Regions from separate parts of the Leclercia sp. W6 genome, predicted to be linked through region 1. Evidence: predicted binding sites of a transcription regulator. Region 1 holds the regulator's gene; each other region holds the start of a gene.

Region 1 (7,540 bases):
CGTGGGAAGCCCTTTTCTTTCTTTGCTTTTTTTTAGTTCGGCTGTATGTAGGGTACAGCGCGATGAATTCTTTAACGGCGGTCATAGTGACAGATTCGATAACTAAATCCTATTCTGTTCTAAGTGATGATGCCGTAAAAGTTGCAAGGATGTGACGAACCGCTCAATACCTTAGTAACGAAAACGGTTATTGCGCTGATAGCGTGGGAGTTTTGGCGATTTAATCGCCCGAATTGCCCACACCACCGCCACGGCTAACAGCAACCACGGCAACAGTTTCAACATCAGGGCAAACAGTCCCCCGATAAACATCACGACTGTCGCAACCACCAGTGCGGCGATGATCCCCAGCAACGAGACGCCGGTTGCCAACAGCATGACAAAAAATCCAATCACAAAAAGTAGTTCCAGCATGGCTCTCTCCCAAATGCATCACAACGATACGCTGATGTGATATTTACAAGATCCGTGCCAAAAATAACCTATTGATATTGAAACAAAACGCCCGGCAATGCGGTGCCGGGCGTGGTGAATTTGACGAAGTTTTGGTGAAAATTATCGTTTGTCTGCCACCAGACGCAGCGCCTGCTCCAGCACCTCGATATCGGCACCCGCTTTATGGGCGTTTTCACTCAGGTAACGACGCCACTGCCGCGCCCCCGGGATACCCTGGAACAGCCCCAGCATATGACGGGTGATATGGCCCAGATAGGTGCCGTTGCTCAGCTCGCGCTCAATGTAAGGGTACATCGCCCGCACCACCGCCACCGGGTCACGATCGGCAACGTCCACACCAAAGATTTTGCGATCTACCGCCGCCAGCACGCCCGGGTTCTGGTACGCCTCACGGCCCACCATAACGCCGTCCATATGCTGCAGATGCCCTTTCGCCTCTTCAAGGGACTTAATGCCGCCGTTAATGGACATGGTCAGCTGCGGGAAATCGCGCTTCAGTTGATACACGCGCGGGTAATCCAGCGGCGGGATCTCACGGTTCTCTTTCGGGCTCAGGCCTGAGAGCCAGGCTTTGCGGGCATGGATGATAAACATCTCGCACTCGCCCTTGCCAGCCACCGTACCGATGAAATCACAGAGAAATTCGTAGCTGTCCTGATCGTCGATGCCGATGCGGGTTTTTACCGTCACCGGAATGGATACCACGTCGCGCATCGCTTTCACGCAGTCGGCCACCAGCTGCGCATTACCCATCAGGCAGGCGCCGAACATGCCGTTCTGCACGCGATCGGAAGGACAGCCAACGTTGAGGTTAATCTCGTCGTAGCCACGCGCCTCAGCCAGCTTAGCGCAGTGCGCCAGCGCCGCCGGATCGCTGCCGCCCAGCTGCAACGCCACCGGATGCTCCTCTTCGCTGTAGGCGAGATAGTCACCCTTGCCGTGAATGATCGCCCCGGTGGTCACCATCTCGGTATAGAGCAGAGTGTGGCGCGACAGCAGACGCAGGAAGTAGCGGCAATGTCTGTCTGTCCAGTCGAGCATCGGCGCGATGGAAAAACGGTGGGCAGGATAGCGGGACGAGTTTTCTGACGACATGGCGAAGTTTTAAGCATCTGGTGAAAATGGGGCGCTACTATAGCACATATTCGCCGGAGGCCGAGCGCCTCCGGATGCCTTCAGAAGGTCAGGCTCAACTGGGCCCCGGCTCCCCAGGTTTCATCTTCCCCGTAAATACCGGTCAAATCGATATGCACGGTATTAAACGGCGCAAAGCCTAACCCGCCCGTGAAGACGTTGCTGTCGTTGCCCCTCACGTCACCGCGAAAGCCTGCGCGCACCGCCAGCCAGCTCAGCGGGGTCACTTCTGCCCCCACGCCGACATACTGCGCGTCTTCTTCGCTCTTAAAGCCGCGGGTTTCGGTCAGATCGCCATCGGCGCTGAGGGTAAGCAGGCCGGTATGCCAGGCGACACCCGCCGTGACCAGCGGGCGGATCTGGTATGTGTCCTGATAGCTCACCACCTGCCCGGTACGCCCGTTGAGAATGCGGATGTCGTTGGTATCAATATCACGTGATAAGAGGTTCTGCCCGCTCAGGCCCACCGTCCAGTTCTCACCAAAGTCCACCGCGACGCCGACATCAACGTTAAAACTGGTATCGTCGTTACGGTAGCGGCTGCTGTTAAAGTCGCCGCTGTCATAGGTATAAATGGAAGTGGTGTAGTTATAGAGCCAGGTTTGCTGCAGTTTCGGCATGACGCCCACCGAAACCGGCAGGTCGCTTACCGTAAACTGACGGGCAATCGCCACGCCATAGTCGGAGACGATGGCCCCTCTGCCCATGGCAACAGAGTTAAGATTGCGGGTAATCACGTCGCTGCCGTTGCGCGCCGCGCTCAGCGCCATCTGGTTGGTCATTCCCGGGCTACCCTGCAATCGGCGTAAAAAACCGATGTCCTGAGGATCGATTTCTGAGCTAACGCGGGCATGAGCATTAGCTTTGGCGACAAACGCCAGCGACAGGCCGGAACCCGGGATGCTCACGGCTATCCCACCGCCGGCGTTGGCATGCGCCGTTTTGCCATCAAGAAATTCCAGCTGATCGGCAAGGTTGCCGGCGGCTCTCTGCAGCTCACTGAGCGTGCCTTGCGGATCGGCGGCGATCTGCGCCACGGTCAGATCGTCGATCATCTGCCGATCGTCGGTGATCTCATCGCTGATTTCATCGATCTTATCCTGCAAATTGTCTTTATCGCTAATTTGCGCTCCCACGGAGGGGAAAATGATGGCGACGTCATCCTCCTCTTTTGATTTTGCCAACAGCGCCGGGTTAATGAATACCCCGCTGCCATAATGGGCCGATGCAACGCCTGTTCCGCCCATTGCATCGCCGCGTGCTTCCGTCCAGGTAGTTGCGGCTCCAGCCTGATGAGACAAAAGAATACCGGTGGCAATTCCAGCCACAGAAAGTTTGAGTTTTATTTTCACAGGACACCTGACTTATTTTGGGTAAATTAACCCCGGCGGCTATACGCCGCGCAGGGAAATACGTCCTCTGTGAAAAAAGTATTAGAAGCTAAATATGTCTTAAACTTTAGTATTAGATAAGATATTGATTTCCTTATGTCTTTAAATAGGTATAGAACAAGAATTTATTTTCGCCCGGGTTTTCCATCATGCGGACCAAAAAATTGTGGCGGGTGATCGATCCAGCGATCTTCGCGGGTGGCGGCATATACTGCATTTAGCGGATAATAAATTCGGTTATATTTTTTATTGGCTTCGCCCACCACTAATAACCGCACTTCTTCAGTGGTGTTATTAATAAAGGTGTGGCAGACACCCGTCCCGGCCGGAAATCCTACGCTGTCTCCCGGCTCCAGCTTCCATAAATACCCGTTGATCCAGGCTTCGGGATAACCCTCCAGCACATAGATAAACTCCTCTTCATCGCTTTCGGCATGTGGATAAGAGGTACGACGCCCTGGCGGCAGGCGTTCATGGTGAATACCGAGGCGGCCTAAGCCAAGCGCTCGAGCCAGGGGCGCGCCAATGGAGAAACGCTCTGTGCTGTCGGGATAGGTTGAGTTATCGGCCCCTTCTACCTCACGCCAGTGTCGAATATAGTCCGGTCTTTTCATCTTTTAGTCCCCGTGGTTTTTCGTCAGGGTAGCACACCTGCTGGATCTCGGCGTTTAGGCCAGAACATGGTAAACTGGCGGTTTGTTATTCCATGTTATTCGAGGTGCAAAATGGAAACGTCCACAATGCAGGCACTGTTAGCGCAAGCCGAAAAGCTGTGCGCGCAACGCAATGTGCGCCTGACTCCGCAGCGCCTTGAAGTGTTGCGCCTGCTGAGCCTGCAAAATGGGGCCATCAGCGCTTACGACCTGCTCGATCTGCTGCGCGAAAGCGAGCCGCAGGCAAAGCCCCCTACCGTATACCGGGCGCTCGATTTTCTGCTTGAGCAGGGTTTTGTGCATAAAGTGGAATCGACCAACAGCTATGTGCTGTGCCACCTGTTCGATCAGCCTACCCACACCTCAGCGATGTTTATCTGCGATCGCTGCGGCAGCGTGAAGGAAGAAGGCGCGGAAGGGGTGGAAGACATCATGCATACTCTGGCGGCGAAAATGGGATTTGCCCTGCGTCACAATGTGATTGAAGCGCACGGCCTGTGCCGCAACTGCGTGGAAGTTGAGGCCTGCCGCCATCAGGAAAATTGCCAGCATGACCACTCTATCCAGCTGAAAAAGAAGCCGCGCTGAGCACAAAAAAAGGGGCGACCTGAGGGTCGCCCTGAGCGTACATCCGTGTACCTGCGGGTAGCGCTGAGTTACCAGCGATAGTTGTTACGGGTTTCCCAGTCACCAACTTCTTTCTCCGCCTGGTCTTTCTCATAACCATAGCGTTCCTGAATTTTCCCCACCAGCTGGTCACGTTTACCTTCGATAACGGTCATGTCATCGTCAGTCAGGTCGCCCCACTGTTCTTTTACTTTACCTTTGATCTGTTTCCAGTTACCGCCGACTTGGTCTTTATTCATCATCGATTCCTCTTCGCTCGGTCGTTAAGGATAAGTTCGTCCTGAAATACATTTCGTGCTGGACGTGATAATAATTATAGATAAGCGTGCGGCGTTGGGTTTGTTATTCGGAATCTTTTACCATTCAGTAAGGTGAAGCCGTTATTGAAACCAGGTACCGTTGCGCCAGTGCCGGTGCCAGATCCAGCCCAGAGAGAGCCCCCGCAGGGCCAGGAACACGCTCAGGGCCAGCCACAGGCCATGATTCCCCAGCCAGGGCAAGGTGAACAGCGTCAGACCAAACCCGGCGGCCGCGACGGCCATACTGTTGCGCATCTCTGCGCCACGGGTTGCGCCGATAAACATGCCGTCGAGCAAATAGCACCAGACCCCCACCACCGGCAAAATCACCTGCCAGACAAGATAATGGCTCGCCAGCGCGCGCAGCTCTGGCAGCGAAGTCAGCAGCGCCACGATCGGGTTGCCTGCCAGGGCATAGACAAGCGCGAAGGCCAGCGCCACCATGCCAGACTGACGGCAGGCTGCCCGCCATACTTCACGCAGCTGGCCGCTTTCCCGGGCGCCATAGGCCTGCCCGGAGTGCGCCTCAACCGCATAGGCAAAACCATCCAGCGCGTAGGCAGTAAAGGTGAGTAGCGTCATCAGCACGGCGTTAACGGCGATAATCTCCGGCCCCAAACGCGCGCCCAGCACCGTCAGCGCGCCGAAACAGAGTTGCAGCAGCAGCGAGCGCAGCATAATGTCCCGGTTCAGGGCCAGCAGCTTGCGGATATTGCCCCGCCAGCTCGCTTTCAGCAGCGCCAGGGAAATGCCGCGCAGAGCCAGCACCCGCCAGACCATCCACAAGCCGAGCAACAGGGTGGCGTATTCGGCGACAGCGGTCGCGAGAGCGGCCCCCTGCACGTTCATTTTCAGCCCGATCACCAGCCATAGATCCAGCACGATATTGAGCAAGTTACCCACCACCAGCAGGATCACCGGTGCCCGGGCATACTGCACCCCCAGCAGCCAGCCGAGCAGCACCAGGTTAGCCAGCGATGCCGGGGCGCTGAGCCAGCGGATCTCGAGGAAGCGCCGCGCCTGATGCAGCACATCCTCGCTGCCGCCCACGATATGCAGCGCCAGATCGATAAGCGGTGTGCGCAGCAGCACAATCAGTAACCCGGCGCCGAGCGCGAGGATCAACGGCTGCACCAGCGCCCGGGCCAGACGCAGCGGATCTTTTGCGCCATAGGCTTGGGCGGTGAGCCCGGTGGTGCTCATGCGTAAAAAGAGCAGCAGCATAAACAGGAAGCTGGTTGCCGTGGCGCCGATGGCGACACCGCCCAGATAGACCGGAGAGTCGAGATGGCCGATAACGGCGGTATCCACCAGCCCCAGCAGCGGGACGCTGATATTGGAGACGATCATCGGGAGGGCAAGACGCCACAACGCCTTGTCTGAAGCAGTCAGCAGAGACATGTGTATGACCGGGAGAAAAAAGAAAAGCAGACTGCGGCGTTGCCGCAGTCTGTCAGAAAGAGGTTATAACCATTCACCGTTGCGGATGACGCCTACCGCCAGCCCTTCGATGGAAAAGTTATGTTCACGCAGATCGACAACAATCGGGGAAAACTCGCTGTTTTCCGGCAGCAGCTGTACCGTGTTGCCCTGTTTTTTCAGACGTTTAACGGTCACTTCATCATCTATGCGCGCCACAACGACCTGGCCGTTGCGCACATCCTGCGTTTTATGTACCGCCAGCAGATCGCCGTCGAGAATGCCGATATCCTTCATGGACATCCCGCTGACGCGCAGCAAGAAGTCCGCGCTCGGTTTGAACATGCCCGGATCGACCTGATAGTGGCCTTCAATATGCTGTTGCGCCAGCAGCGGTTCCCCGGCGGCGACACGACCGACAAGCGGAAGGCCCTCTTCTGCTTCAACCAGCAGACGAATACCACGAGACGCGCCGGAGACAATCTCAAGCACACCCTTACGCGCCAGGGCTTTCAGGTGCTCTTCAGCGGCGTTTGGAGAACGGAAGCCCAGACGCTGCGCGATTTCTGCACGCGTCGGCGGCATACCCGTCTGGCCGATATGATCCCGAATGAGATCAAACACCTCTTGCTGCCTGGTCGTTAACGCTTTCATTCCGCCCCCTGGGTGTATATACAGTTATGCTGTGAGTATATACAGCTAAAGGCGATTTTGGAACCACAAACCGCATAAAAAACCAGAGACTTGTTCGGTTTCTGAAGGCTTATCGCAAATGTCCCCAAAGCAGCGTGACCCAGGTAAACAGGGCAACGATAATCGCCATCAGCACAGCGGCAGAGCCCATATCTTTCGCCCGGCCCGAAAGCTCATGGAAGTCGCTGCCAATGCGGTCGACCACCGCCTCGATCGCACTGTTCAGAATTTCGACTATCATCACCAACATTACCGATCCAATCAGGAGTACACGGGTGATGGGATCAACATCCAGCCAGCAGGCAATAATAATCGCCGCGATGACTGCTACCCCCTCCTGGCGAAAAGCGGCTTCATTGATCCAGGCAGCACGAATGCCTTTCCAGGAATAGCCGGCAGCTTTAATGATTCGGGTTAACCCAGTGGTATTGTTGGCCATTAAAAGAAACCTTTCTTCGAAAATAGCGTCAGAAACGGTGGCTTAAGCGCGCTGCGCTGCCGCCGGAAGTATGACGGGTAACAACAGAAATTTTGCGCGCTTTCTGTTATCCTTGCGCCGCAATTGCATTTTTAACCAGAGGCTTTACATCGTTTATGTCTGGCTGGCCACGAATTTACTACAAATTACTTAATTTACCATTAAGCGTCCTGGTAAAAAGCAAGTCTATTCCGGCGGTTCCCACGCTGGAATTGGGACTCGATACCTCGCGTCCTATTATGTACGTTTTGCCTTACAACTCGAAGGCCGACTTGCTGACGCTGCGCGCCCAGTGCCTGGCGCACGATCTCCCGGATCCGCTGGAGCCGCTGGAGATCGACGGCACCCAACTGCCACGCTACATCTTTATCCACGGCGGACCTCGCGTAT
Region 2 (7,540 bases), 1.6 Mb from region 1:
ACCGTCCGAGCATTTTCTCCGCTTTGCAATTGCGCGCAATGAGATACCAATAACGAAGTGAGCAATAATCAGTTCATATTCTTCGGGTCTATTTTTTTTCAGGCGTGCCACGCAACCATCAATCATAATTCCCTCATCATCATTGCACTGAAGACGTGACCTTTTTCCATGTGGCAGTAACCCTTTGAACCCTGCAGCGATTGGTTGCCAGTCAACACCACTATTGTCAGACGATGCCCAAGCACCCCATAAATCCATAACTTCATACATGTCACGCATTAGTTCTCCTTAAGCCAGAACGCCGAGCGCGTAGGCCCGGTCCAGCACTCTGATTATCATTGCCGGCTGACTTCCGTGCTTACGCTCGAATTTCACCGGGTCGTTATGTAGTTCGGTATGGTGCTGGCGGCACAGGGGGATCGCAAATATGTCATGTGCCTTTGTTGCCATCCCTCCCTGGCCCCAGCCAATGAGGTGATGTGGATCATCTGACGGCTTGCCGCAGCACTCGCACGGCTGCGTTTTAACCCAGGCCAGATACTTTGCGTTCTCCCAGCGGGTACGCTTTGGCCGCTTCATGAAGGTCTGCGGGGATTCGGGATCCACCAGAACGCCCACGATTGGCTTAATGGCTGGTAGTGTGGCTGCAGGTCCTGATGGAAGCGCGCGGGCCTTTTCCGCGATGATGCTGGTGGCCGGTACCGACGGCACTATCTCGCTTTCGCGGTAGGTCTCTTTTGCTACTGGCAGGCGTAACGCTTCGCGGGCAACCGATTCTGGCAAGGCATCAGTAACGCCGACACGTACAGCCCACCAACACAATTCAGCCAGAGATAGTTCACGGGCTTTGTCGAGCGCCAGCGCCACCCGGGCAATGTCCAGCACCCAGTCGATGACGTTCTGTCTCGCCAGTTCCGCCAGCCGTTCGGTGTACTGCTCGCGCAGCCGGTTGTCGCAGTGGCCGCAAAGAAGGATCGCGCCAGGCTCGTGCCGCATGGTGGTCAGTTCGTGATAGTGGTAATCGCTGAGCTGGTACTGGCAAGCCCCGCCCCCATGGCGCAGGAGCCAGGATTCAAGACCAGCCAGCCCACCAGCAGCTTTGATCACCTTTTCGTGAAGGAAGAACGGGCGCAGCACCGGGTCAACCGCCAGCGGCTGACGCAAATCAGGCACCCGCCCTGTCTCAAAGCTGGACATGCTGGCAGGCTGGCTCTCAACCAGCACGCGCCCTGAAATGAACATAGGCATCAGCTCGCTGCCTGGCTTCAACAGCACAACGCCCAGCTCCTTGGCGATAACTGGTTTCAGTAAGGCACGCATCAGGCGATCTCCCCGATGATGATTTGCCCTACTTCACCCCAGCGCTTCGTTACGCGAGAATCCCAGATGTGTGCGTCATCGGCATAGATGGCATCCATCAGGGCTTTTTCCAGGTTGTCTTTGTCGGGTTTCTGCTGGTGGGGCTTCCCCGCCATTTCCTGCCGCTTCTTCTTGCTCCAGCTCGGCGGCATAGGGAGGATGAACGTAATGTGCGCGCCTGCTTCCGGCAGTTCGACGCCCAGCAGCCGAACGTGATCGCAGAACGCGCGGTACCGGAGGACCTCCGGGCGTTTCTTCCACTTATCGGCGCGCGTTTGTCGTGGCTTCGCAACAGGAGTAATGTCGTAAATCATTTGCATACGACAGCTCCTTCTAATTTTGCACCTCGACGAATACGAGCATGAACCGTATCAGGCTTAATCCCCACAGCTCTTGCATATTCGGTTGCGGTTATCTTTTCCCCTCTATACAGGACAAACACATTATTCCGTTTGTTGTTTTGCTGCTTGATATTGGAAACCCATCTTACGTTTCCTGGCTCGTAATCACCTTCACAGTCAATCCTGTCGAGACTAAAGCCTTCAGGCCGGCTACCAACATGTTCAAAGAAAGCTACAAAACTATCGAGCCATTCCTGGCAGACAGAAATCCCTCGACCGCCATAATTTGGATAGGAGCTAACATTTGGGTTGCGGCATCTATTTTTCATATCGATCCATGCACGATATTCCGGAGTGTTTTTCATCCCATGCTTGGGAATAAAACGTCCCCCAACGCCCATGTTTGATAGGGCAAGATCCGATAGAGTGCGTCCTCGCTTGTCGATTTTCACGATTCCCTCCAGAGCTTTTGCTGGAAGGTTTTATCCTGACGTGGGGCTCTGTTTGCCTCCGGCAGATAAGCAGTGAGCGTCCAGTGGATGAGATCGAAATCAAGGCTTCGCACGGTGCGCACGTCATTGGCGCGATAGCGGGCCTCGAGCTCGTCCACTTCTTTCGTGGTGAGTTGCGTGTGAATGAAGCTGGTTTTCTTCATGCCGTCACCTGGCAGTGCGCAGGCAAAAAGAAATCGCTGACTCCGAAAGGAACCAGTTCAGGTGTTTTTTTGGTAGGTTTTTGCGCCATGGCATCTCTCCAGTGGCGCAGCAGGTATAGGTTGTTCAGGCCTATGACGGGAGTTTAACAGAATTAAGCGAAACGCGGTAACCTGCCCGCTCCAGCATCTGCGTAAAGAGAGTTGGCGACCCTACAATCTCATCATCCATAAGTGGCGTAAACGAAACCACATCACCTCGCCTGTACATCAGCGCACGGTCACATTCAGGAAATGAGTGCAGTCGTGCAACGATAACCCCATCGTGACATCTGATGACTGCATAACCCTTTTTTGGAAATTCTTCTTCTTGTTTCACCAAACCTCCCCTACACCCAGGAAACGAATTACTTGCTGAATTAATAAAACCAGTCGTCAGCGCTTTCCCAGGTCTGCTGGAGGATTTCTTCCACCTTCTTCTTGGCTTCCTTTTCGCCGCCCCGAACACTTAACCCGTCTGCTCCTGCGAGGCGCACTGTCAATGTGCAATCCCCTACCTGTTCCTGCAGCCGTGTGAGCAACTCTTCTTCCAATGCTGGTACCGCGCCCTTAGGAAGTTCTTTAGTACGATCAATGGTTAACTCAACTTTCATAATAGCCTCCGATGCATTAACTGTATATTCATACAGTATACCCATAGGTCGGTTTGATCAATGCCTTAGGCGCACAAAATGCCAATGCGAGTTATATAAAAATGACCGATCAACCCGCATCCATGCGGCACCGTAACGGGTTTAATTAAGCAGCCTGTCCCTGCTGAATGCACATCTCCGGCAGGTTTGCCCGCACCAGCGCTTCAGCGAACGGCGGCGGGACGGCATTGCCGCAGCGGGCTACCTGTTTATCCTTCGCGTACTTCACGCCGCGGTAGTCCTGGTCGATGATGTACCACTCCGGGAAACCCTGAGCGCGGTACAGTTCCGCTGGCTGTAGCATGCGCATGCCGATATCGACAATGCGGTACACCACGCCATCAACCGTAACCAGACCATCAGAATCCGCCCCGCAATATTCCCGCAGGAACGCCAGCACCTGCGCTGCGCGTTGCTCGTCATAACCTTCAGTCGCAAGGCTGGTTTCAACGTTCCCGACATGCAGGCCGCCCGCGGTTAACCCCGGCGCTGGCGCATCAACCACGCGGCCATCCCGGCAAGTGCCGCGCAGCATCACCAGGTGCGATGTGACTAGGCCATGGTGATCCGTGGTGGTGACCGTGTGGGCCGGTTCGTCCAGAGCCACGCCAGCGCCCTGGTAGTTCCCGCCGAAGTGCTTAACCAGATTCGCCGCCACCAGCCCGAACTTGCCGCCACCGGCGACAACGGTACCCAGCGGCTTATGCAGGCCCGGTACGCGCGGTTCCTGCCCCGGGCGCTCGCCGTACCCCATTTGAATCAGGGTCGTGGTCACCAGCTGCGATTTACCGCCACCACCAGCAGTGATCGTCGCGCTCGGTTCGTCGGCCCGGTGCCCGATGCTGCCGCCGAACTGCCGGGCGATCAGCGGGGCCAGTTCCGCCTCAACGACGCCCAGGGCATGTCCATTTCCGCCAGGACGAGCTGACGTGCCGGCAGTTACCGTCGGTACCGGTTCGGTAACCGGCTGCCCGGTCGCTCCGGTGCGGAACTTTGTCAGGTGCGGTACCGCGATCGCATAGCCGTGCGTTTTGGTGATGGTCTGCAGCGGTTCCGCCAGCGCCTGCCCGCGGAAATAGTCGTATTTCCCTTTCGTCGTGGTGTGGTTGCACTTCACGATGAACGGCGAGGCGCTATCAATCACGAAGCGCTGTATGCCGCGGGCGATGCGCTTGAGCGTGTTCTCCGCCAGCGGCTTTTTGCGGTCGAAGATGGACTGTGCGGGGATTGACCAGTCGATGCACTCGGCAGCTGTGCGCCATGGCGCCGGTTTGCCACCCTGCACTGCTGGCGTTTTCGGATCTCCGTGGGTCGGCACCGGCCAGGTCACCGGCACGCCGTCGCAGCGCATTACCATGAAGAACCGCTTCCGGATGGTCGGCGCACCAAAGTCGCAGGCGCGCAGTTCTCGGTAGTCAACGGCATAACCCAGCCCGGTCACCAGCTGCTGCGCCAGCTCTCCGTCGGCGGCAATGCCCAGGAACTCGCAGCACTCCACCAGCGCCGGATGCCCGGCGGGGATACCACCGGACAGCATGCCGCAAAATGCCTCAAAGGTTTCTCCTGCGCGGGCCGGATCCGGGCGCTGCCCGCCATCAGCAGCTACGATGAGCGGCCCCCACGTTTTGAACTCCTCGACGTTCTCCAGCATCATCACGCGCGGGCGCACCGACAGCGCCCAACGAATGACGATCCACGCCAGACCTCGAATCTCTTTCTCCACCGGCTTCGAGCCTTTGGCCTTCGAGAAGTGGCGGCAGTCCGGCGAGAACCACGCCAGCCCCACCGGGCGGCCAGCAGTCGCCACCAGGGGGTTTACATCAAAAACGGATTCGCAGTAGTGCAGCGTGTCCGGGTGGTTCGTGGTGTGCATCGCCACAGCGTTCGGATCGTGATTGATGGCAATATCCACGCTCCGGCCGATCGCCAGCTCAATGCCTGTACTCGCCCCGCCGCCGCCGGCAAAGTTATCAACGATGATTTCTCTCACGCGTATTCCTCCATGGCAGCGGCCAGCGACCGGGCCGCTGTGACGATGGCCGGTACCGGCATTTTCTCCAGCCACATGCGGTTGATGTGATGCTTAAGGCGGCGCTGGTGATGCGCCGGGAGATCCCCGGCGTTTTCAATCTGGCCGTAGACCATGCCAACTTCGGCAGGCCATACGGTTTCTGTCACGTCCACCAGCAGCAGGCTTTCCAGCTCGACGATCCGTTTTGTTGCGTAGCGCAGTTGCGGGTCAGATTTTTGCTGCTGATCCCCGTCTTTGACGAAAGAAATCCAGTGGGTTTTGTCATTCTTTCCGGTGCGCTGGCCGATGATTGGCTTAACGTCTGTCAGCGCCAACACCTGGCTAACCGGGATCTGCGTTTCGTTCCATTTGAAGATGAGAACGCCATGTGGCCGCAAGACCCGGAACGCCTCAGCAAACCCAGCGCGCAGGTCGTCGCGCCAGGTGTCTTTGTTCAGCCTCCCGTATTTCTTTCCCATCCAGGCATCGTCACCAACGCGTTCAAGGTGAGGCGGGTCGAACACCACTACAGGGAAAGAGTTGTCTGCAAACGGCAGCGCGCGGAAGTCGGCGATAATATCCGGACTGATGACCAGACGGCGTCCGTCACAGAGGGTGTGATTCTCAACGCGGATATCGCTGAATACCGCGCGCTCATCCTGCTTATCGAACCAGAACATGCGAGAGCCACAGCACATGTCTAGGACTGCGTGATCAGACATTCCAAGCCTCCAGCTCGTTCTGAATCTCTTCGTCGACTTCGTCGTTGGTGGCATCCTCATTGAGGTAATTCTGCGCTTCTTTCCGGTATTTCTCTCGACGGCTATTGTCGTACCATCCAGAAAACTGGGGAGGCCAGCCGCAGTCATCGCCATTTTCAGCAAAAAAATCATGCATTGCGTTGTTGTAGGCCAGATTTTCCACCATGCAGTCAGCAATTGTCAGACCGCACTCGCGGATGTATCCGCGCAGATGGTGCTTGCGCCACCACGGACTCACTTTCGAATCGCAGCGGCCTTTGAACTCAACTTTCCAGCGGCGGATGCAGCGTGCTTTAAGTGACTTGCTCATTGGTCTGCTCCCTGGCGAAGTAACGCATCATGAAGAGCCATTGCTCCGACTTCTCGTTGAGCTGCATCTTCGTAGCTGATGCCGTTCGTCTCCATGATGCAGTCCCTGTCGAGATATTCGGAGCATTCATCCAGCGCTTTCCTGATACCTTGCAGCTGCACGGTCGCCAGCGCATCGCGCTGCTTCGTCATTTCGCGTAGCGCCGCGGCGGTGCAGTCCAGCCGTTCGGCCAGGCGCGACACAATCTTCGCCATATCGATGATCGGCGTGTCGGTGCTCATCGCCTTCGCAAACTGATGACCAACGGCCACCAGCTCTTTGTTGCTCAGTGAATCACTCATGCTCGCACGCTCCCGATAATTTTATGGATTTGATAGCCCTGCCAGTTCTGGCGGCAAACGTCTGCAATGCTGGTTTTTTGGCGCGCCGGCGGCATCGGTTTAATACGAGTGTCCCCGCCCGGCTCCATGATGTAGACCGGGTGGCGGCGCTGGCCGATATTCTTCACAGCACCAGCAGAAACGAGATGCTCCAGCAGGCGGCAGGCCTTTTTGCTGTCGCAGCCAAGCAGCCGGCGAACCTGACGCGGGGTGATCTCCCCGCTGCGCTGGATAGCGCGGATGATTGTCCAGAGGTTGTTACTGGCCATCGGCTATGCCCTCTCAGCCATGCGCAGACACTCATTGCGGCGCTTCGCTATCCGCGAAACCTCGACAGAGCTGCAGGCAATGCCAAACATGTCCGAATACACCGCTGCGGCGCGGCGCCACAGCCCCTTTTCTTCCAGCGCCTTCGCCTTCTGCTCGGCAGCCTGCATCTTGACCGGGTCGCTTTTCTCCTCCATGCACGGAAGGATCACATCCGGAATATCGGCATGCGGCACCGCCGTGTAGGTGTACTGAACGCTGTTGCGGGATCGGGTAATCACCCCATCGTCACTCAGCTCGCGCAGCAGCTTGCCTGCTGTTGCGCCTGACATATCCAGCGCTTCGGAAACATCGCCGACGGCGCAGTTCGGCTGATAGCGCACAAAAATCGCCACCTGGTCTTTCAGGGTTAATGGTTTGGTCATTGGTCATCACTCGATTTAGTTGGTTAAACCTGCCGCTTTGCGGCGTTTGTATTCATCCATCAGCAGCTGCGCCGGAGTTGGCCCTGCCGGGTGCTGCGGTGCTGCAAGCTGGCGGCGAATCGGCGGTACCGAAAGGCCGTTACTGACGTGCTTGCTCCATTTTGTTAACAGCTTCTCTGCCAGTTTTTTGAGTTCCCCCTCTGTCATCTGTCGCTCCACGCCCGTTCTGCGCATCTCAACGCAGATGTGATACAGGACTGGTTGCGACCATGGGTATTTATCGCTGCCTGAGTACCGGTAGGACTCGTTACGCCAGCGGCGGTATTCCGACATCACACAATC
Region 3 (7,540 bases), 2.2 Mb from region 1:
TGACAGAATCGGCAGTTGATCGAATCGGACTAAGATCAGGTTTGACAAAAGTTTTTTCGCCGCTAAGATAACGCTCCACAACGATTCCTCTGTAGTTCAGTCGGTAGAACGGCGGACTGTTAATCCGTATGTCACTGGTTCGAGTCCAGTCAGAGGAGCCAAATTTAAAAAGCCTGCTTTCGAGCAGGCTTTTTGCTTTTCTGATGCCGGTAAAAACCGGAGCCAAAAAAAAGCCCCCCGACTGGTCGGAGGGCTTAGCTGTTAGGCGGTGATTACTCGCCTTTGGCTTCCGCGTGCTTCATCTCGCCCATCACTTTCAGTTTTTTGGAGATTTCGCGACGCTCTTTAGAGATCTCAGCGTTTTTGATGATGTAGTCGTCTACGCGGTCTTCGTAGTCGCTTTTCATGCTGGCAATGATGCCCTGGATAGCTTCAACGCTCATGCCTGGTTTGATGTAATCGCTCAGGTTGTCCAGCAGCAGAACGCGCTTCTGGTTGTCACGGATCTTCTTCTCAACGTCCTGGATTTCACGTTGCAGTTTGTTCTTGCGGCGGAACAGGCGGACGAACTCCAGAACATCCTGGAACGAAGGCTTAGTTGTTTCCATTTTTACACCCCTGATAATGTGAGATTCGGATTCGTTTAAACAACCGCGATAGCATTAACCTTACTGACAGCGATTGCTGATGACAATAATTTTTCCTTTGTCCCTATCATAACCTCAATTTCTGCTGAATCGAAGCAGCAGACAACACAACCCTGCATAGCCGCTTTTTATTTGCGCAATGCCCGGCAGATAAGATGCGATAATAATTCCAGCTGGCGAGCAAGTTCCATGCTCAACCATACATAGCCGTGTATGGGCGTTTCCGCCACGTTTTCATTGTGATGATCGTTGATCAACTGACGCAGCTCGGCAACGATTTCGTTCAGCCGCTCGGTGTTCGCCAGGATGGGCTGCGGATTGCCTTCATAAAGCGCATGGGCAATGGTGAGCAGCGTTTGCTGCGTCATCTGCTGCGTCTCTTTTAAGGTCCGGGCATTCAGCATCACAAAATGGCTGGCCCGGGAGGACCAGTGGGCGTTGATCTGTAGCTCGAGCATGCAGACCAGGTTGCGGCTCACGGTCTGGATCGCTTCAAAGATCGCTTTCTGAATATGGGTCTCATTGCTGGCCGGGGTGATCAGACCGCGCATTTTTACCACGTCATTGAGGATGGTTTGCAGGTGTTTTTCCAGCCGTGGTCGTTCCACCAGGTTGGGAGAAAAGCCCGCCTGATAGACCCGGTTAAAGGCGGTAACGTAGTTCGCCATCTGGATACGCCAGTGCAAAAAGGCCCGCTGCGGCCAGATACCGGTAAAGAGCATCGCCAGCAGCGATCCCAGAATTACATCACCGCTTCGCCACAGGGCAGTCTGCATGTCCCCGGTCGGCGCGCCAATTACCACCGCGAGGGTGATGCCGATCAGCAGCGCCTGATAGGGGCGTTTGCCCAGTGCCAGCCAGCCGCAGAGAAACATGGCCGCCGCACACCACACCAGCATCAGCGGCAGAGAGATTAGCTCCAGCTTCAGGGCAATTAACCCCAGCGCCGATCCCAGAATGGTGCCGCCAATGCGCTCGTACGCGCGCGGAACAACGTTCCCCCAGAAGGAGATCGGCCCCATGATGACCACCAGGGTGATCAGCGGCCATGTCCCTTCCGGCACGGCCAGCAGACGCACCAGTAAAAAAGTGAGGATAAACGCCAGCGCGATACGGCATCCATGTACGATGCGGTAATGACGATACAGTCGAATTTCAAAAGGCGTTAGAGATTTGTCGGGGCGCACACGCTCTCCAGCTTTACGGCAAACCCTGATTGTACTGCGTTTTCTGCCGGAGTAGTGCTCCCCGGCAGAAAAACCCTGTTAAAAGTGGGCATTAGTGGGCCGTTACGCAATACGGCTCTGTACCGGAATAAACATCTCGATATCCCAGTAACCGTCGGCGTTACCGTCATTCAGATAACGTTCAAAGCAGGCTTTTGGCGCGATCTGGTAATCGACATCCTCAAGCAGACTGTCGAAAAACAGGTTCCAGGGCGTGGCGAAATCATGGTTTTCTACGCGGGCCGTTGCCACCGCATAGTCGCCTGCGGCCACTTCGGTGAGGATCACCCCTTCACTGTTGGGAGGAATAACAAAATCGTCCGGCACGGTGATGACCGTGTCGCAGCGTAATTTTTCGGCAGGCACTTCGTCAGGGTTATCATAATAGACCGCCACCCACTCCAGCGGCTGGATCTGACGCCCCTGCACCCACATCATCAGTTGTTCAAAACCCTGCTTAACGGTTTGCTCCCACGGGCCAACCATATGAAAACCAGCAATTTTGCGTTTGTTCTGGTGCGTGATGCTGTAGTCCATGCTGCCTCCGGTTATTTACTGTATATACATACACTGTAATGCAGAAAAAAGCGGTTTAACAATAATGACCTGTCTATTATGCGAGCAGGCTCGCACAGTCGCCAGCCTGCTCCTCCATGCGCTACGCCTTATGGTGCAGATAGTCGCTTAGCCGCGAGAACATCCCGCCTTTACCGACGCTCTCCAGCGTCACCAGCGGCCAATGGGCTACCACTCTATCGCGATCGTACAGTTCGATCTCCCCGACCCGCTGATGGGCGGCAATCGGTGCTTCGAGCTCTTTCTTATCCAGGACATACTTCGCCTTGATGTTCGGCAGCTCAGCCTTAGGCAGCGCCAGCCAGAAGTCCTGATCGGTGCCTAACGAAATACGCTCCTTATCACCGTACCAGATGCGCTCGTTGCCCACCTGTTTACCGTTACGCAGGATCTGCACGGTATCGAAATTCTGTTGGCCCCACTGGAGCAGTTTGCGCGCCTGATCCTCGCGGCCTTTTGGGCTTTCAGCCCCCATGACGACGGCAATCAGACGGCGCTCGCCGTCGACAGCAGAGGCGATCAGGTTAAAACCGGCGCCGGAGGTGTGTCCGGTTTTCAGACCATCCACATTGAGCGACTTGTCCCACAGCAGACCGTTACGGTTCTTTTGAGTGATACCGTTCCAGGTCAGGCTCTTTTCACTGTACATATGATAAAACGCAGGCTCACCGTGGATGATGGCGCGGGAGAGCACCGCCAGATCGTAAGCGGAGCTGTGCTGGCCCGGTGCATCAAGACCGTGTACCGTTTCAAAATGGGTGTCGCGCAAATTCAGCTTTTTGACGTAATTATTCATCATATTGACGAACTGCGGCTGCCCACCCGCCACGTAATCAGCCAGCGCCACGCAGGCGTCGTTCCCGGAATCGACAATCAGGCCGCGGCTGAGGTCGCGCACGGAGACCCGTTCACCCGCTTTCAGGAACATCAGCGAGGAGCCGTCAAAAACCGGATTGCCCTTGGCCCAGGCATCCTGACCGACCGTGACCATATCGTCCGGGGTGATGCGATGGCTGTCGATCGCGCGATCGACCACATAGCCGGTCATCAGCTTGGTCAGGCTGGCCGGATTACGCTGCTGATGTTCGTTGCCCGCCGTTAAAATTTGCCCCGTCGTATAGTCCATCAGCACCCAGGAACCCGCCTGGATAGCTGGCGGCTGCGGCGCATAATTAATCGGGTCGGCAGCCAGCGCGGATGAAATGCTCAAAGTGAGTAAAGAAACAGCAATAAACAGACGGCGTTTCAACGGTATATCCTCAGGTCATTTAAAATCGTTGCCCTTTTTACGGAAGTTTCCCGCTGGATACCTGGAATAATTGCAAAAAAATGTGACAGCACGCGGGTTTTTACCGGATGCCAGGTCGCAAATTTGCAGGTGGACAGCGCTTTTTCTTCGGCGTGCCTGGCCGGATGGTTTACCATAGCAGTGTCACTCATAAACAGGATGGTATTACTGGTGTCTGACTCCGCCGCGCGCCCTACATTTTTATTCCACGATTACGAAACCTTCGGCACCAGCCCGTCGCTGGATCGCCCCGCTCAGTTTGCTGCCATCCGCACCGATGCAGATTTCAACGTTATCGGCGAGCCGGAGGTGTTTTATTGCAAACCGGCCGATGACTATTTACCCCAGCCCGGCGCAGTGATGGTCACCGGCATTACCCCGCAGGAAGCCCGGGAGAAAGGGGTAAATGAGGCAGAGTTTGCCCGTCGCATTCACGACCTGTTCACCGTGCCCAACACCTGCGTGGTGGGCTACAACAACGTGCGCTTCGATGACGAAGTGACCCGCCATATTTTTTACCGTAACTTCTACGATCCTTACGCCTGGAGCTGGCAAAACCGTAATTCGCGCTGGGATCTGCTCGACGTGATGCGCGCCTGCTACGCCCTGCGTCCGGAGGGGATTAACTGGCCGGAAAACGACGACGGGCTGCCCAGCTTCCGCCTGGAACATCTGACCCGCGCGAACGGCATTGAACACAGTAACGCCCATGATGCCATGGCGGATGTGTACGCTACCATTGCGATGGCGAAGCTGGTTAAGACCCGACAGCCGAAGCTGTTTGAGTACCTGCTCAGCCATCGCAGTAAGCAAAAGCTCACCACTCTGATTGATGTGCCGCAGATGAAACCACTGATGCACATCTCCGGGATGTTTGGCGCCTGGCGAGGGAACACCAGTTGGGTCGCCCCGCTGGCCTGGCATCCGGAAAACCGCAACGCGGTGATTATGGTGGACCTGGCAGGCGATATTACCCCGCTGCTGACGCTTGACAGCGATCAGCTTCGCGAGCGGCTGTACACGCCGAAAGAGGCGCTGGGCGACGATGCCGCCGTACCGCTGAAGCTGGTGCATATCAATAAGTGTCCGGTGCTGGCGCCTGCCAACACCCTGCGCCCGATCGATGCCGAGCGGCTGGGAATCGATCGTCAACACTGCCTGGCTAACCTGAAGCTGCTGCGGGAAAACCCGCAGGTGCGCGAAAAAGCGGTGGCGATTTTCGCCGAAGCGGAGCCGTTTATTCCTTCTGAGAACGTCGATGCCCAGCTCTATAACGGCTTTTTCAGCGATGCGGACCGCAATGCCATGAATATCGTTTTGCAGACCGATCCCCGCAACCTGCCCGCACTGGATATTACCTTTGTGGATGAGCGCATCCGGAAGCTGATGTTTAACTATCGCGCGCGTAACTTCCCCGGCACGCTGGATGAGGCCGAGCAGGAGCGCTGGTTGCAGCATCGCCGCAACGTCTTTACGCCGGAATATTTACAGGCTTATGCCCAGGAGCTGGAGATGCTCTACGGTGAGTACGAAGGCAATGCGGAGAAGCAGGCACTGTTGAAAGCGCTGTACCAGTATGCGCAGGAGATTGTGTAAGTTCAGGGCATAAAAAAACCGGAGGCGATGTACTCCGGTTTTTTTTGCTTTGCCCGGCAGCGTTACGCTTGCCGGGCCTGGAAGTTGTTACGCGACGTCTTCGTACTGCGGTACAGGGTTGCGGAAGCTTTTAGTCACGCATGCCAGGTAAACCAGGCCGATACCACCCCAGATCAGACCCAGAATCATGGAGCTCTCTTCCAGGTTGATCCACAGCGCACCCACGGTCAGCGCGCCACATACCGGCAGCAGCAGGTAGTTGAAGTGGTCTTTCAGCGTTTTGTTGCGCTTCTCACGGATCCAAAACTGCGAGATCACGGAGAGGTTAACAAAGGTAAAGGCCACCAACGCACCGAAGTTAATCAGGGCAGTCGCGGTAACCAGGTCGAAGTTAATCGCCAGCAGCGCAATCGCACCGACCAGCAGCACGTTCCATGCCGGGGTACGCCATTTCGGATGAACATAACCGAAGAAGCGCGTCGGGAATACGCCGTCGCGGCCCATGACATACATCAGACGAGAAACGCCTGCGTGCGCCGCCATGCCGGATGCCAGTACGGTAACGCTGGAGAAGATCAGCACGCCCCACTGGAAGGTTTTACCCGCAACATACAGCATGATTTCTGGCTGTGACGCATCCGGATCTTTGAAGCGAGAGATATCCGGGAAGTACAGCTGCAGGAAGTAAGACGCACCGATAAAGATGATGCCGCCCAGCAGCGCTGTCAGGAAGATAGCACGCGGGATGACACGCTCTGCGTCTTTTGTCTCTTCAGACAGAGAAGAGATACCGTCGAAGCCCAGGAACGAGAAGCAGAGGATCGTCGCACCGGTGATCATTGGCACAACGTGCGCGCCTTCAGACCAGAACGGACGTGAGCTTACCAGCGTACCCGCACCTTCACCGTGAGAAACACCGTAGATGATCAGACCGACGATTACCGCAACAATACCCATCTGCAGGATAACGATCAGGGTGTTGAAGTTAGCCACGGTCTTGATGCTGCGCAGGTTAGAGATGGTCATGAAGGCCACCAGCGCCACAACGAAGATCCACGACGGCACGGAAGGCACCAGCGCTTCGAAGTAAATTTTTGCCAGCAGAATGTTGATCATCGGCATGAACAGGTAGTCCAGCAGAGATGACCAGCCCACCATAAAGCCAACAGCAGGGCTAATGGATTTCTGAGCATAGGTGTACGCAGAGCCTGCAGACGGGAAGCGGCGAACCAGCTTACCGTAGCTCAGCGCGGTAAAGAGGATTGCGACCAGCGCAAAGGCATACGCCGTTGCAACGTGACCGTCAGTGAGGCCTGATACGATACCGAATGTATCAAACAGCGTCATCGGCTGCATATAGGCAAGGCCCATCATAACAACCGGAATCAACGTAAGCGTTTTACGTAATTCCACGCGAGAGGTTTTTGGAGTTGCATTATGCGACATAGTTATTCTCCTTTACGGTGAATACCGCCACGTAAGCGAATGATTGCCCCATTTCTTTCTTCCTCAGCGACAACAACTGTCGGATTTTAGTAAGTATCTATCCGGTACGAAGCCCGGCCTCTTGGATTTAAATGATTTTCTTACATGCAAAAAAAAATAACCGACGCCTTTTATATCGTCGATTATTTATATGTTTGCAGCGGCGCATTTTGCCCTGGTTTGGGACGAAAAGGCAAGAGTGCAAAGGCTATCTGACACAAAAAATTCACACTAATCGCTTGATTTCTCGGCTTCGCTTTGGGCGTAAACGGCAGCAATAGCACTATTTGCTAAAATTTCCTGGCGCCACCAGGCGCTGGCGAGGCCGGCAGTCTGTTCATTCCAGCCTATCCACACGGAATCATAACTGGATTGCGCCATCACCTGCTTCTCAATTAACGCCCCGCTTTCGATAAAACGCTGAGCTAAATAACGCGGAAGGTACCCGCAGCCTAAGCCGCTAATTTGCAGTTCCAGTTTGGTTTTAAAATCGAAAACGGTAATGGCTTCCTGATCGTCGAGCAGTTGCGATGACGCGGTGCAGCCAGGCAGAGCGCTATCGCCCACAACAATGGCACGGTAGCTTTTAATGACCCGACGGTTAATCGGCTCGGGCTCCTGGGCTAAAGGATGGTGCGGGGCAATAACGAAGACCTGTTCGAGCTGTCCCAGGCAGGCAAAACCAAATTCGCTGAGCTGGGGCGGCTCATGTAATGCGCCGA
Region 4 (7,540 bases), 1.4 Mb from region 1:
TCGCGATAGCTGTCTTTTTCATTTTTTGCGCCTCGTTATCATCCAAAAATCGCCATGAGAATCTCAATGAGAGTCACGGTTAAATCCTTCACCGGGGGGCGGGGACAAAGAGTAAACCTACCGATATCTTCGGCTTAGGCCGAGCACCCCTGGCGATGTAAAGTCTACAACGTACCTGAAAACTTACAAGTGTGAACTCTGTCAGGCATATGAAAAAAAAAGTTTTGTATACACAATATTTAACATTTATTGCGCAATTTAAGGCGTGCTAAAATGAAGAAAGCCGCGGCAGACAAGACTTTTCGCGGCTTTATATATAGAGAACCAACGGTGTACAGAGGGCGCAAAAAAAATTCCAGGAATACTCTTATTTTTACTTAATGATACAAATTGGAGTGAATTTTTAGCCCAGAAAGGTGTCCGTTGCCCAGAGCATTCATTCGAATGGGACGCATTATGAAGCCGAGCGCATTACCTTCTTCGGCGGCTTCAGCCAGACGATGTTGTTCCGTTTCCGTCAACTCGTGCGTAAACCAGCCGATCACGACGCTGTAATTCCCGGTACGCAACGCCCTCACCATTGAATCTACAGTATGGCATGGATCCATCTGACTTATCTGCATCACTTTTGTGAGCGGCAAGCCGGCGGACTGCACCCACTCCCGGCTCAATTTCTGCTGCGGCGTAAGCCACAGCTGCCAGCGAGACTGCTGACCAAGCTGCTGTAACAGGGGCAGCAATAACAGCTGCGTCATCATGGGCTGGTCTTCACGGTAGAGCACTTCACTAATCAGCCCGGTGGAAACAGGCGCAGTGGAATTCAGCGCGCTTTTACCTGCGGTTGAAGAGAAAGTAGTTGAACGGTTTGCATAGCCTGAAGAGTACATAATCAATCCAGCCCTGTAGTTACTGTATGGATATACAGTAACCCCTGTACGACTAAAGATCAACCTCATTTTCGGAAAGCTCCTCGCAAATTTGGTTTGTAATTCAGTCGTATTGAAAAATCATCTTGCCGTTCGATTATAAGTTACCTATTTTTTGGCTAACGGATCCGTTAACAAACGAAATCACCATTACTCCATGATTTAAAAGGGAAATATCATGAAAAAGTTATCGTATGAACGGATCTATCAATCAGCAGAATACCTGTCTCCTCTCGGCGAGGTGCACTATCGCGCCCTGTTTGGCGGTTACACTCTGGCGGTAGATGACACGGTATTTGCCATGGTGTCGGAAGGGGAGTTATACCTGCGGGCCTGTGAGGAGAGCGCACCTTACTGTGTAAAACATGCCTCGACTTTCCTGTCGCTGGTAAAGCGGGGGCGGCCTGTGTTGTTGAACTATTATCGCGTTGATGAAGGTCTCTGGCAGGATCGCGAAAAACTTCTGCAGCTCTCCTCGTTTGCGCTGGAAGCGGCGCGGCGGGAGCGCAGCGCACGCTATAAGCGCGAAAGGCTGAAAGATTTACCCAATCTCACCTTTCAACTGGAGATCCTGCTTTATGAAGCGGGCATCACCACCGAAGAGGCATTACGCGCGCTGGGGGCGGAACAGTCCTGGCTGAAGATCAAAGCGCTGAACAAGCACCTCAGTTATAAGGTGCTGTTTGCACTGGAAGGGGCAATCACCGGGCTGCACGTCGCTGCACTCCCGGAAGGCAGACGCCAGGAGCTTGTGGAGTGGTACAAAAAGCTGCCGGTAGAGACTCCCCTTACTCCGGCAGCTGATTAACGTGCTGCTGTAGGCGACAAATTTCTGGCAGCAACGCGATGAGCAGACCAATTTGCTGCAGAACCAGAGGCGCTTTGCTCTCGGCTCCCGGCTCAATATGTGAAATGCGTTGCGCCAGTTCGCTTAATGCCTGCTGAACACGAGGCTCATCCGCCGGACGTTGATGAAGTGCATCATCAACGTAGCAGACCGCATCGTCGAGCAATCCCAGGATTGCGGGGCTGGTGAGCCGCTCGCGGTGCGCGCCCAACGCGGCGATATAGCTGGTAAAAGTATGGTTCAGGCACAGCAAACGGAATGCGACTTCACGGGTTTCTGCGGTTGCCCGCGGCTCCGTGGACATATTCGACACCACAGACGCCAGCTCCGCGTCGCGGTTATAGGCGTCACGCCGGGCGATACGGTACGCCAGACGGTTATCGCGCCCCTGATGATACTGCTCAAGAATGGCATCCAGATAACGGCAGTTGGCATTCATCGCCTGATCCAGCACCCGAGGCAGATTACGGAACCGCCAGTCTGGCCAGATGAAACTCACCGCAGCCCAGGCAATGGCGCAGCCAATTAACGTATCAATGACGCGCGGCAGGGCCACCTCAAAGCCTTCCCCGAGCAGGTTGAAGCAGAGCAGCACCAGCAGAGTGATAAACATGGTGGCGTGGGCATATTGCACATTACGAAACGCAAAAAACAGCACGCCGGTGATCACAATTAAGATCAGCTGACCTTCCAGCGAAGGAACAAAGTAAAGGATGGGTAACCCGACAGCGACCCCAACCAGGGTGCCGAGAATACGCAGCGCCAGTCGATGACGGGTGGCGTTGTAGTTGGGCTGACAGACAAAGAGGCTGGTGAGCAAAATCCAGTAGCCGTGATTAAGCCCGGTTATCTGTATAAAAGCATAACCAATACAGAGCACCAGCGACATCCTCACCGCATGGCGAAACAGCGCCGATTCCGGGGAAAAATGACGACTTAAACGCAGCCAGATATCGCTAAACCCATGCAGGCTGTCATCCGCAAGCTGGTTATTCACATCATTACCGGGTGTTGCCAGCGCCTGTTCAGATTCGATAGTGGCGAGCTGGGCATCAATGGCGCGTAAGTTATTTAACAGAAACCCCAGCGCTTTCATCTGCTCAGCAGAGGTGCCGCTGGCCTGAACACGGTCGAGCGCCGCATCCAGGTGGGTAAATGCGCGTTCAAATCGCGGATCGTGTTGATAAGGGGTGCGCAGCAGAATGGAGCGCGACAGCTGCTGGCAGGCTTGCGACTGCATGGACAACAGGCGCTGGAAGCGGAACATCACGTCGCTGTAGCGAAACTTTTCGCGCAGTTCGGCGTACTGAATGTGCGATGAGCTGGCGCGCTCGTGGATATCCTGCGCCACAAAGTAATAGTGTAGGGTTCGGCGGGTGCCGCGCTGACCACGATCGCCGCGTAAACGGGTGAGTAACGATGCTTTGGTCTGGTTTAGCGTGGTCACCAGTTGCCCGTTCGCCAGGGCGAGATCGTACAGCGGTGCCTGGCCGTCATCTTCGATATCTGGATCGAAGAGCCGGGACTTTAATTCCAGATAGTGGGCCAGCTGCTCATAGCTGCGGGCAAGATTATCCTGTAACGGGCGAATGGGGAAAATAAGATGCCCGGCGAGCGTCAGCAGGTTATACCAGACCGCGCCCAGCAACAGCAGCACCGGCTGTTGATACCACTGGTCATACAGCGACACCCCCAGCATGGTATAGATGGCAATAAGCAGCGCGCCAAAGGCGATGGTGGCGTAGCGCTGGCCCAACCCACCCAACAGGATAAAAACGCTGGTGGAGAGCGTCAGTCCAATCGCGAAAAACCACGGCCACGGGAAGAGCAGCTCAACCGATGCAGAGGCGATAAAAAAGCAGATCAGGGTGATAACCAGATTGCGCAGCCGACCGGTAAGACGATCGTCCAGGTCGGCCAGCGCGCCGGCAACCACCCCCAGCGTCAGCGGGATGGTCAGCTTTACTTCGCCCAGCCACCAGGGCAGAGCGGTACTGCCACACAGGGCAATAAAGATCCGGGCATTGTAGAGCCAGGCGCTGTTCAGAGTGTAGCGGCGAAGCAGGGGGCTTAGCATGTGCGCGCGAGGTCCTTGTTACGGAAAACGGCGGCGGGCGTTGGCTTCCCGCGCGGCGCGGGCCACTTCCACCGGCACAACCCGGCGTCCGACCGGCCATAAAGCGATGGCGGCAATTTTGAAATTGGCGATCCCGACGGGGATGCCAATCAGGGTCAGGCACTGGGCGATCCCCGCCGCAATATGCATTACACACAGCCACCAGCCGAAAAAGATCAGCCACAGAATATTGAGCAGCGTTCCGCCGGTGTTCATCAGCGTACTTTTACTGTCAGGCTCCAGTTCATCCACGTGAACCGCTTCGTTACCGTAAGGCACCAGCGAGAGTTTGGTGATTTCCCAGCAGGAGCGCGTCAGCGGCAGGGTGAAGATCAGCACCACGCTGACCAGCGTCGCCAGCAGCCAGGAGAGGGTAGTGACAAAACCACCCAGCACAAAATTCAAAATATTCAGAACGGTACGCATAAAACCTCAATTCTTACCGGAATGGTGAAGCCCTGATGATTGTAACGTTTTTTTGCGCTGGAGCACCTGAAAACTGGCAGTTAAACTGTTATGCAATTATTCACGTCGTGGATCAGGCTGGACATGGAACTGAAAGCAACCTCGTTAGGCAAGCGCCTGGCACAACATCCGTACGACAAAGTCGTTCTGCTCAACGCCGGGGTCAAGGTCTCAGGCGAACGTCATGAATATCTCATCCCTTTCAATCAGCTATTGGCCATTCACTGCAAGCGCGGCCTGGTCTGGGGGGAGCTGGAATTTGTTCTGCCCGATGAAAAAGTGGTCCGCCTGCATGGCACCGAGTGGGCGGAAACCCAGCGTTTTCACCGTCATCTGAACACGCTCTGGCAGCAGTGGAGTGCTGAAATGAGTGAGGTGGCGGCGCAGGTCCTGCAAAACGCGCTGAATGACATTGCCGCAACAAATGAGCAAAACAGCTGGCTGACGCGGGAAAAAACGCTCGGTCTGCAGCAAAAAATTCGCCAGGCGTTACAGGCCTTGCCTTTGTCCGTCTCAAGGCTCGACGAGTTTGATAACTGCCGGGAAGCCTGGCGTCAGTGTCAGGCCTGGCTGAAGGACATTGACCAGAGCAGGCTGGCGCACAATCAGGCGTGGACCGACGCCATGCTCAGCCAGTATGCCGACTTTTTTGCCGGTATTGAGTCTTCCCCCCTCAATCCGGCCCAGGCCCGGGCGGTGGTCAATGGCGAGTCGTCGCTGCTGGTGCTGGCCGGTGCCGGTAGCGGCAAAACCTCGGTGCTGGTGGCCCGGGCAGGCTGGCTACTGACCCGCAATGAAGCCTCTGCCGATCAGATTTTACTCCTGGCCTTTGGCCGTAAGGCGGCCCAGGAGATGGATGAGCGGATCGAGGCGCGGCTGCATACCCGCGACATTACCGCCCGGACCTTCCACGCCCTGGCCCTGCACATCATTCAGCAGGGGAGTAAAAAAGTGCCCGTGGTCAGCGAGCTTGAAAACGACACCGCGGCGCGACAGAAGCTATTTATCGATGCCTGGCAGCAGCAGTGCAGCGAGAAAAAAGCGCAGGCCAAAGGCTGGCGCCAGTGGCTGGAAGAGGAGCTGAACTGGGATGTGCCGGAGGGCAGTTTCTGGCAAAACGAGAAGCTGGCGCGCCGACTGGCACCCCGGCTCGATCGCTGGGTGAGCCTGATGCGCATGCACGGCGGCGCTCAGGCAGAGATGATTGCCGGTGCCCCTGAAGAGGTGCGGGCGCTGTTTTCAAAGCGGGTGAAGTTAATGGCTCCCCTGCTTAAGGCGTGGAAAGCTGCCCTGAAGGCAGAAAACGCCGTCGATTTTTCCGGCCTGATTCATCAGGCGATCGTTATTCTGGAGAAAGGCCGTTTTATCAGCCCCTGGAAACACATTCTGGTGGATGAGTTTCAGGACATCTCCCCTCAGCGTGCGGCACTGCTGGCGGCGCTACGGGCACAGAACAAGCACACCACCCTGTTCGCTGTGGGGGATGACTGGCAGGCGATCTATCGCTTCAGTGGCGCGCAGCTGTCGCTGACAACCGCGTTTCACCATTACTTTGGCGAAGGCGATCGCTGCGATCTGGATACCACCTACCGCTTCAATAACCGGATCGGTGAGATCGCCAACCGCTTTATCCAGCAGAACCCGCATCAGCTGGCAAAACCGCTGAACAGCCTCTCGGCTGGGGACAAAAAAGCGGTCACGCTGCTGGCAGACGATCAGCTCGATGCCCTGCTGGATAAGCTGAGCGGTTACGCCAGACCGGAGGAGCGCATTCTGGTGCTGGCGCGCTATCAGCATCTCAAGCCTGCCAGCCTGGAGAAAGCCGCGACCCGCTGGCCAAAGTTGCAGCTGGATTTTATGACCATCCACGCCAGCAAGGGGCAGCAGGCGGACTATGTCATCGTCGTGGGGTTACAGGAGGGGAGCGACGGTTTCCCGGCGCTTGCGCGTGAATCGGTCATGGAGCAGGCTCTGCTGCCTGTGACTGAAGACTTTCCCGATGCCGAAGAGCGGCGATTGTTATATGTGGCGATGACCCGCGCCCGCCATCGGGTCTGGCTGCTGTTTAATAAAGAGCAGCCGTCACGTTTTGTTGAGATATTGAAAAATATAGACGTGCCGGTAGTGCGTAAACCGTAGGCCGGGTAAGGCGAAGCCGCCACCCGGCAGGACACATTTACTTCAGACGTTCAGCCAGATAGCGCTGATAATCCGGGATCAGAATCTCCACCGGCGAGTTGAACTGCGGGGATTCGATAATAAAGTCCGCCGTCGACAGGTTAGTGGCGACCGGAATATTCCATACTGTTGCCAGACGCAGCAGGGCTTTTACATCCGGATCGTGCGGTACCGCATTGAGCGGGTCCCAGAAGAAGATCAGTACATCAATCTTTCCTTCCGAAATCTGGGCGCCCACCTGCTGATCGCCCCCCATAGGGCCGCTCAGCATGGCATTTACCTGCAGCCCGGTCTCCCGATGGATCAGGTTGCCGGTTGTTCCGGTGGCCGAAAGCTGATGTTGTCCCAGCAGGGATTTATGACGCTGGACCCAGTTGAGCAGCATCTGTTTGCAGTGATCGTGCGCGACAAGGGCAATATGTTTGCGTTCCGGCAGTGTGCGGGTTGTGAGTTCCATAGTCTCTATCCGTTAGTTAACTGGCTACAGATTACTGGAAGCACCTGACGCTGCAAGAGAAAGGGATAAAAAATGCGGCTCAGGACGAGGGTTGTTGCTTCGCCCATTGCAGGAAACGGCTTCGGGTCTCGGGATCGGCCTGGGCAAACCAGTATTTCAGGCGCTGCTCCGTCATGCTCTGGGATTGCGGTGGCGGCATATCCAGTTCAGACACGCCGGATAAGAGCGTGCTGTCATCGGCCATGGTGGTAGAAAACTGCGGTATCGAGGCGCTCTGCCCGGCTTTGTTATAGCGCTCGGTGTCGTACTCGTAATTGACGCCGTTCGGCGTATTGGTGATCGCCAGAATATCCAGCTTGACCGGAATCGGGGTCGCGTCGCCATCCAGCAACTCAATTTGCGGTGATTTATCAAAAAGTTGTGACTCTTTTTCTGTTTCCAGCCGCGGAAGGCTAAAATTAACCTGACTGATCCGCTGGGTGTTAAAGCTGGCGACCAGAGGAGGGGAGATATAGATGCGCTCCTCGTGATTGCCAAGGCGAATGGTTTTT

What was found. The regulator LexA, encoded in region 1, represses DNA repair genes until DNA is damaged. The targets are predictions, from matches to a motif close to TNCTGTATGTACATACAGNA.
Region 2: the regulator LexA is predicted to act here: its motif matches at 3,024-3,043, upstream of DVA43_RS08775 (DinI-like family protein).
Region 3: the regulator LexA is predicted to act here: its motif matches at 2,427-2,446, upstream of sbmC (DNA gyrase inhibitor SbmC).
Region 4: the regulator LexA is predicted to act here: its motif matches at 908-927, upstream of sulA (SOS-induced cell division inhibitor SulA).

The regions. Positions count from the first base shown of each region.
Region 1 is NZ_CP031104.1:3,341,579-3,349,118, forward strand. It holds gene pspG (envelope stress response protein PspG) at 172-414, opposite strand; gene dusA (tRNA dihydrouridine(20/20a) synthase DusA) at 556-1,551, opposite strand; gene DVA43_RS16295 (conjugal transfer protein TraF) at 1,632-2,942, opposite strand; gene DVA43_RS16300 (cupin domain-containing protein) at 3,107-3,595, opposite strand; gene zur (zinc uptake transcriptional repressor Zur) at 3,707-4,222, shown strand; gene DVA43_RS16310 (CsbD family protein) at 4,291-4,500, opposite strand; gene dinF (MATE family efflux transporter DinF) at 4,642-5,961, opposite strand; gene lexA (transcriptional repressor LexA) at 6,025-6,633, opposite strand; gene DVA43_RS16325 (diacylglycerol kinase) at 6,743-7,111, opposite strand; gene plsB (glycerol-3-phosphate 1-O-acyltransferase PlsB) at 7,267-7,540, shown strand, end outside.
Region 2 is NZ_CP031104.1:1,781,588-1,789,127, forward strand. It holds gene DVA43_RS08745 (antiterminator Q family protein) at 1-279, opposite strand, end outside; gene DVA43_RS08750 (DUF968 domain-containing protein) at 289-1,320, opposite strand; gene DVA43_RS08755 (RusA family crossover junction endodeoxyribonuclease) at 1,320-1,679, opposite strand; gene DVA43_RS24500 (AsnC family protein) at 1,670-2,152, opposite strand; gene DVA43_RS08765 (hypothetical protein) at 2,149-2,355, opposite strand; gene DVA43_RS08775 (DinI-like family protein) at 2,772-3,005, opposite strand; gene DVA43_RS08780 (DNA cytosine methyltransferase) at 3,151-5,034, opposite strand; partial or broken gene DVA43_RS25105 (class I SAM-dependent methyltransferase) at 5,298-5,777, opposite strand; gene DVA43_RS08790 (hypothetical protein) at 5,770-6,126, opposite strand; gene DVA43_RS08795 (hypothetical protein) at 6,123-6,467, opposite strand; gene DVA43_RS08800 (hypothetical protein) at 6,464-6,775, opposite strand; gene DVA43_RS08805 (PerC family transcriptional regulator) at 6,779-7,198, opposite strand; gene DVA43_RS08810 (replication protein P) at 7,214-7,540, opposite strand, start outside.
Region 3 is NZ_CP031104.1:606,128-613,667, reverse strand. It holds tRNA gene DVA43_RS02970 (tRNA-Asn) at 86-161, shown strand; gene DVA43_RS02965 (DUF496 family protein) at 273-608, opposite strand; gene DVA43_RS02960 (FUSC family protein) at 776-1,834, opposite strand; gene sbmC (DNA gyrase inhibitor SbmC) at 1,937-2,410, opposite strand; gene dacD (serine-type D-Ala-D-Ala carboxypeptidase DacD) at 2,532-3,704, opposite strand; gene sbcB (exodeoxyribonuclease I) at 3,897-5,333, shown strand; gene DVA43_RS02935 (APC family permease) at 5,421-6,779, opposite strand; gene yoeI (membrane protein YoeI) at 6,769-6,831, opposite strand; gene DVA43_RS02925 (LysR family transcriptional regulator) at 7,050-7,540, opposite strand, start outside.
Region 4 is NZ_CP031104.1:1,979,394-1,986,933, reverse strand. It holds gene ompA (porin OmpA) at 1-22, opposite strand, end outside; gene sulA (SOS-induced cell division inhibitor SulA) at 378-887, opposite strand; gene DVA43_RS09845 (TfoX/Sxy family DNA transformation protein) at 1,105-1,734, shown strand; gene yccS (YccS family putative transporter) at 1,715-3,850, opposite strand; gene DVA43_RS09835 (YccF domain-containing protein) at 3,869-4,315, opposite strand; gene helD (DNA helicase IV) at 4,439-6,493, shown strand; gene mgsA (methylglyoxal synthase) at 6,531-6,989, opposite strand; gene DVA43_RS09820 (DUF2057 family protein) at 7,069-7,540, opposite strand, start outside.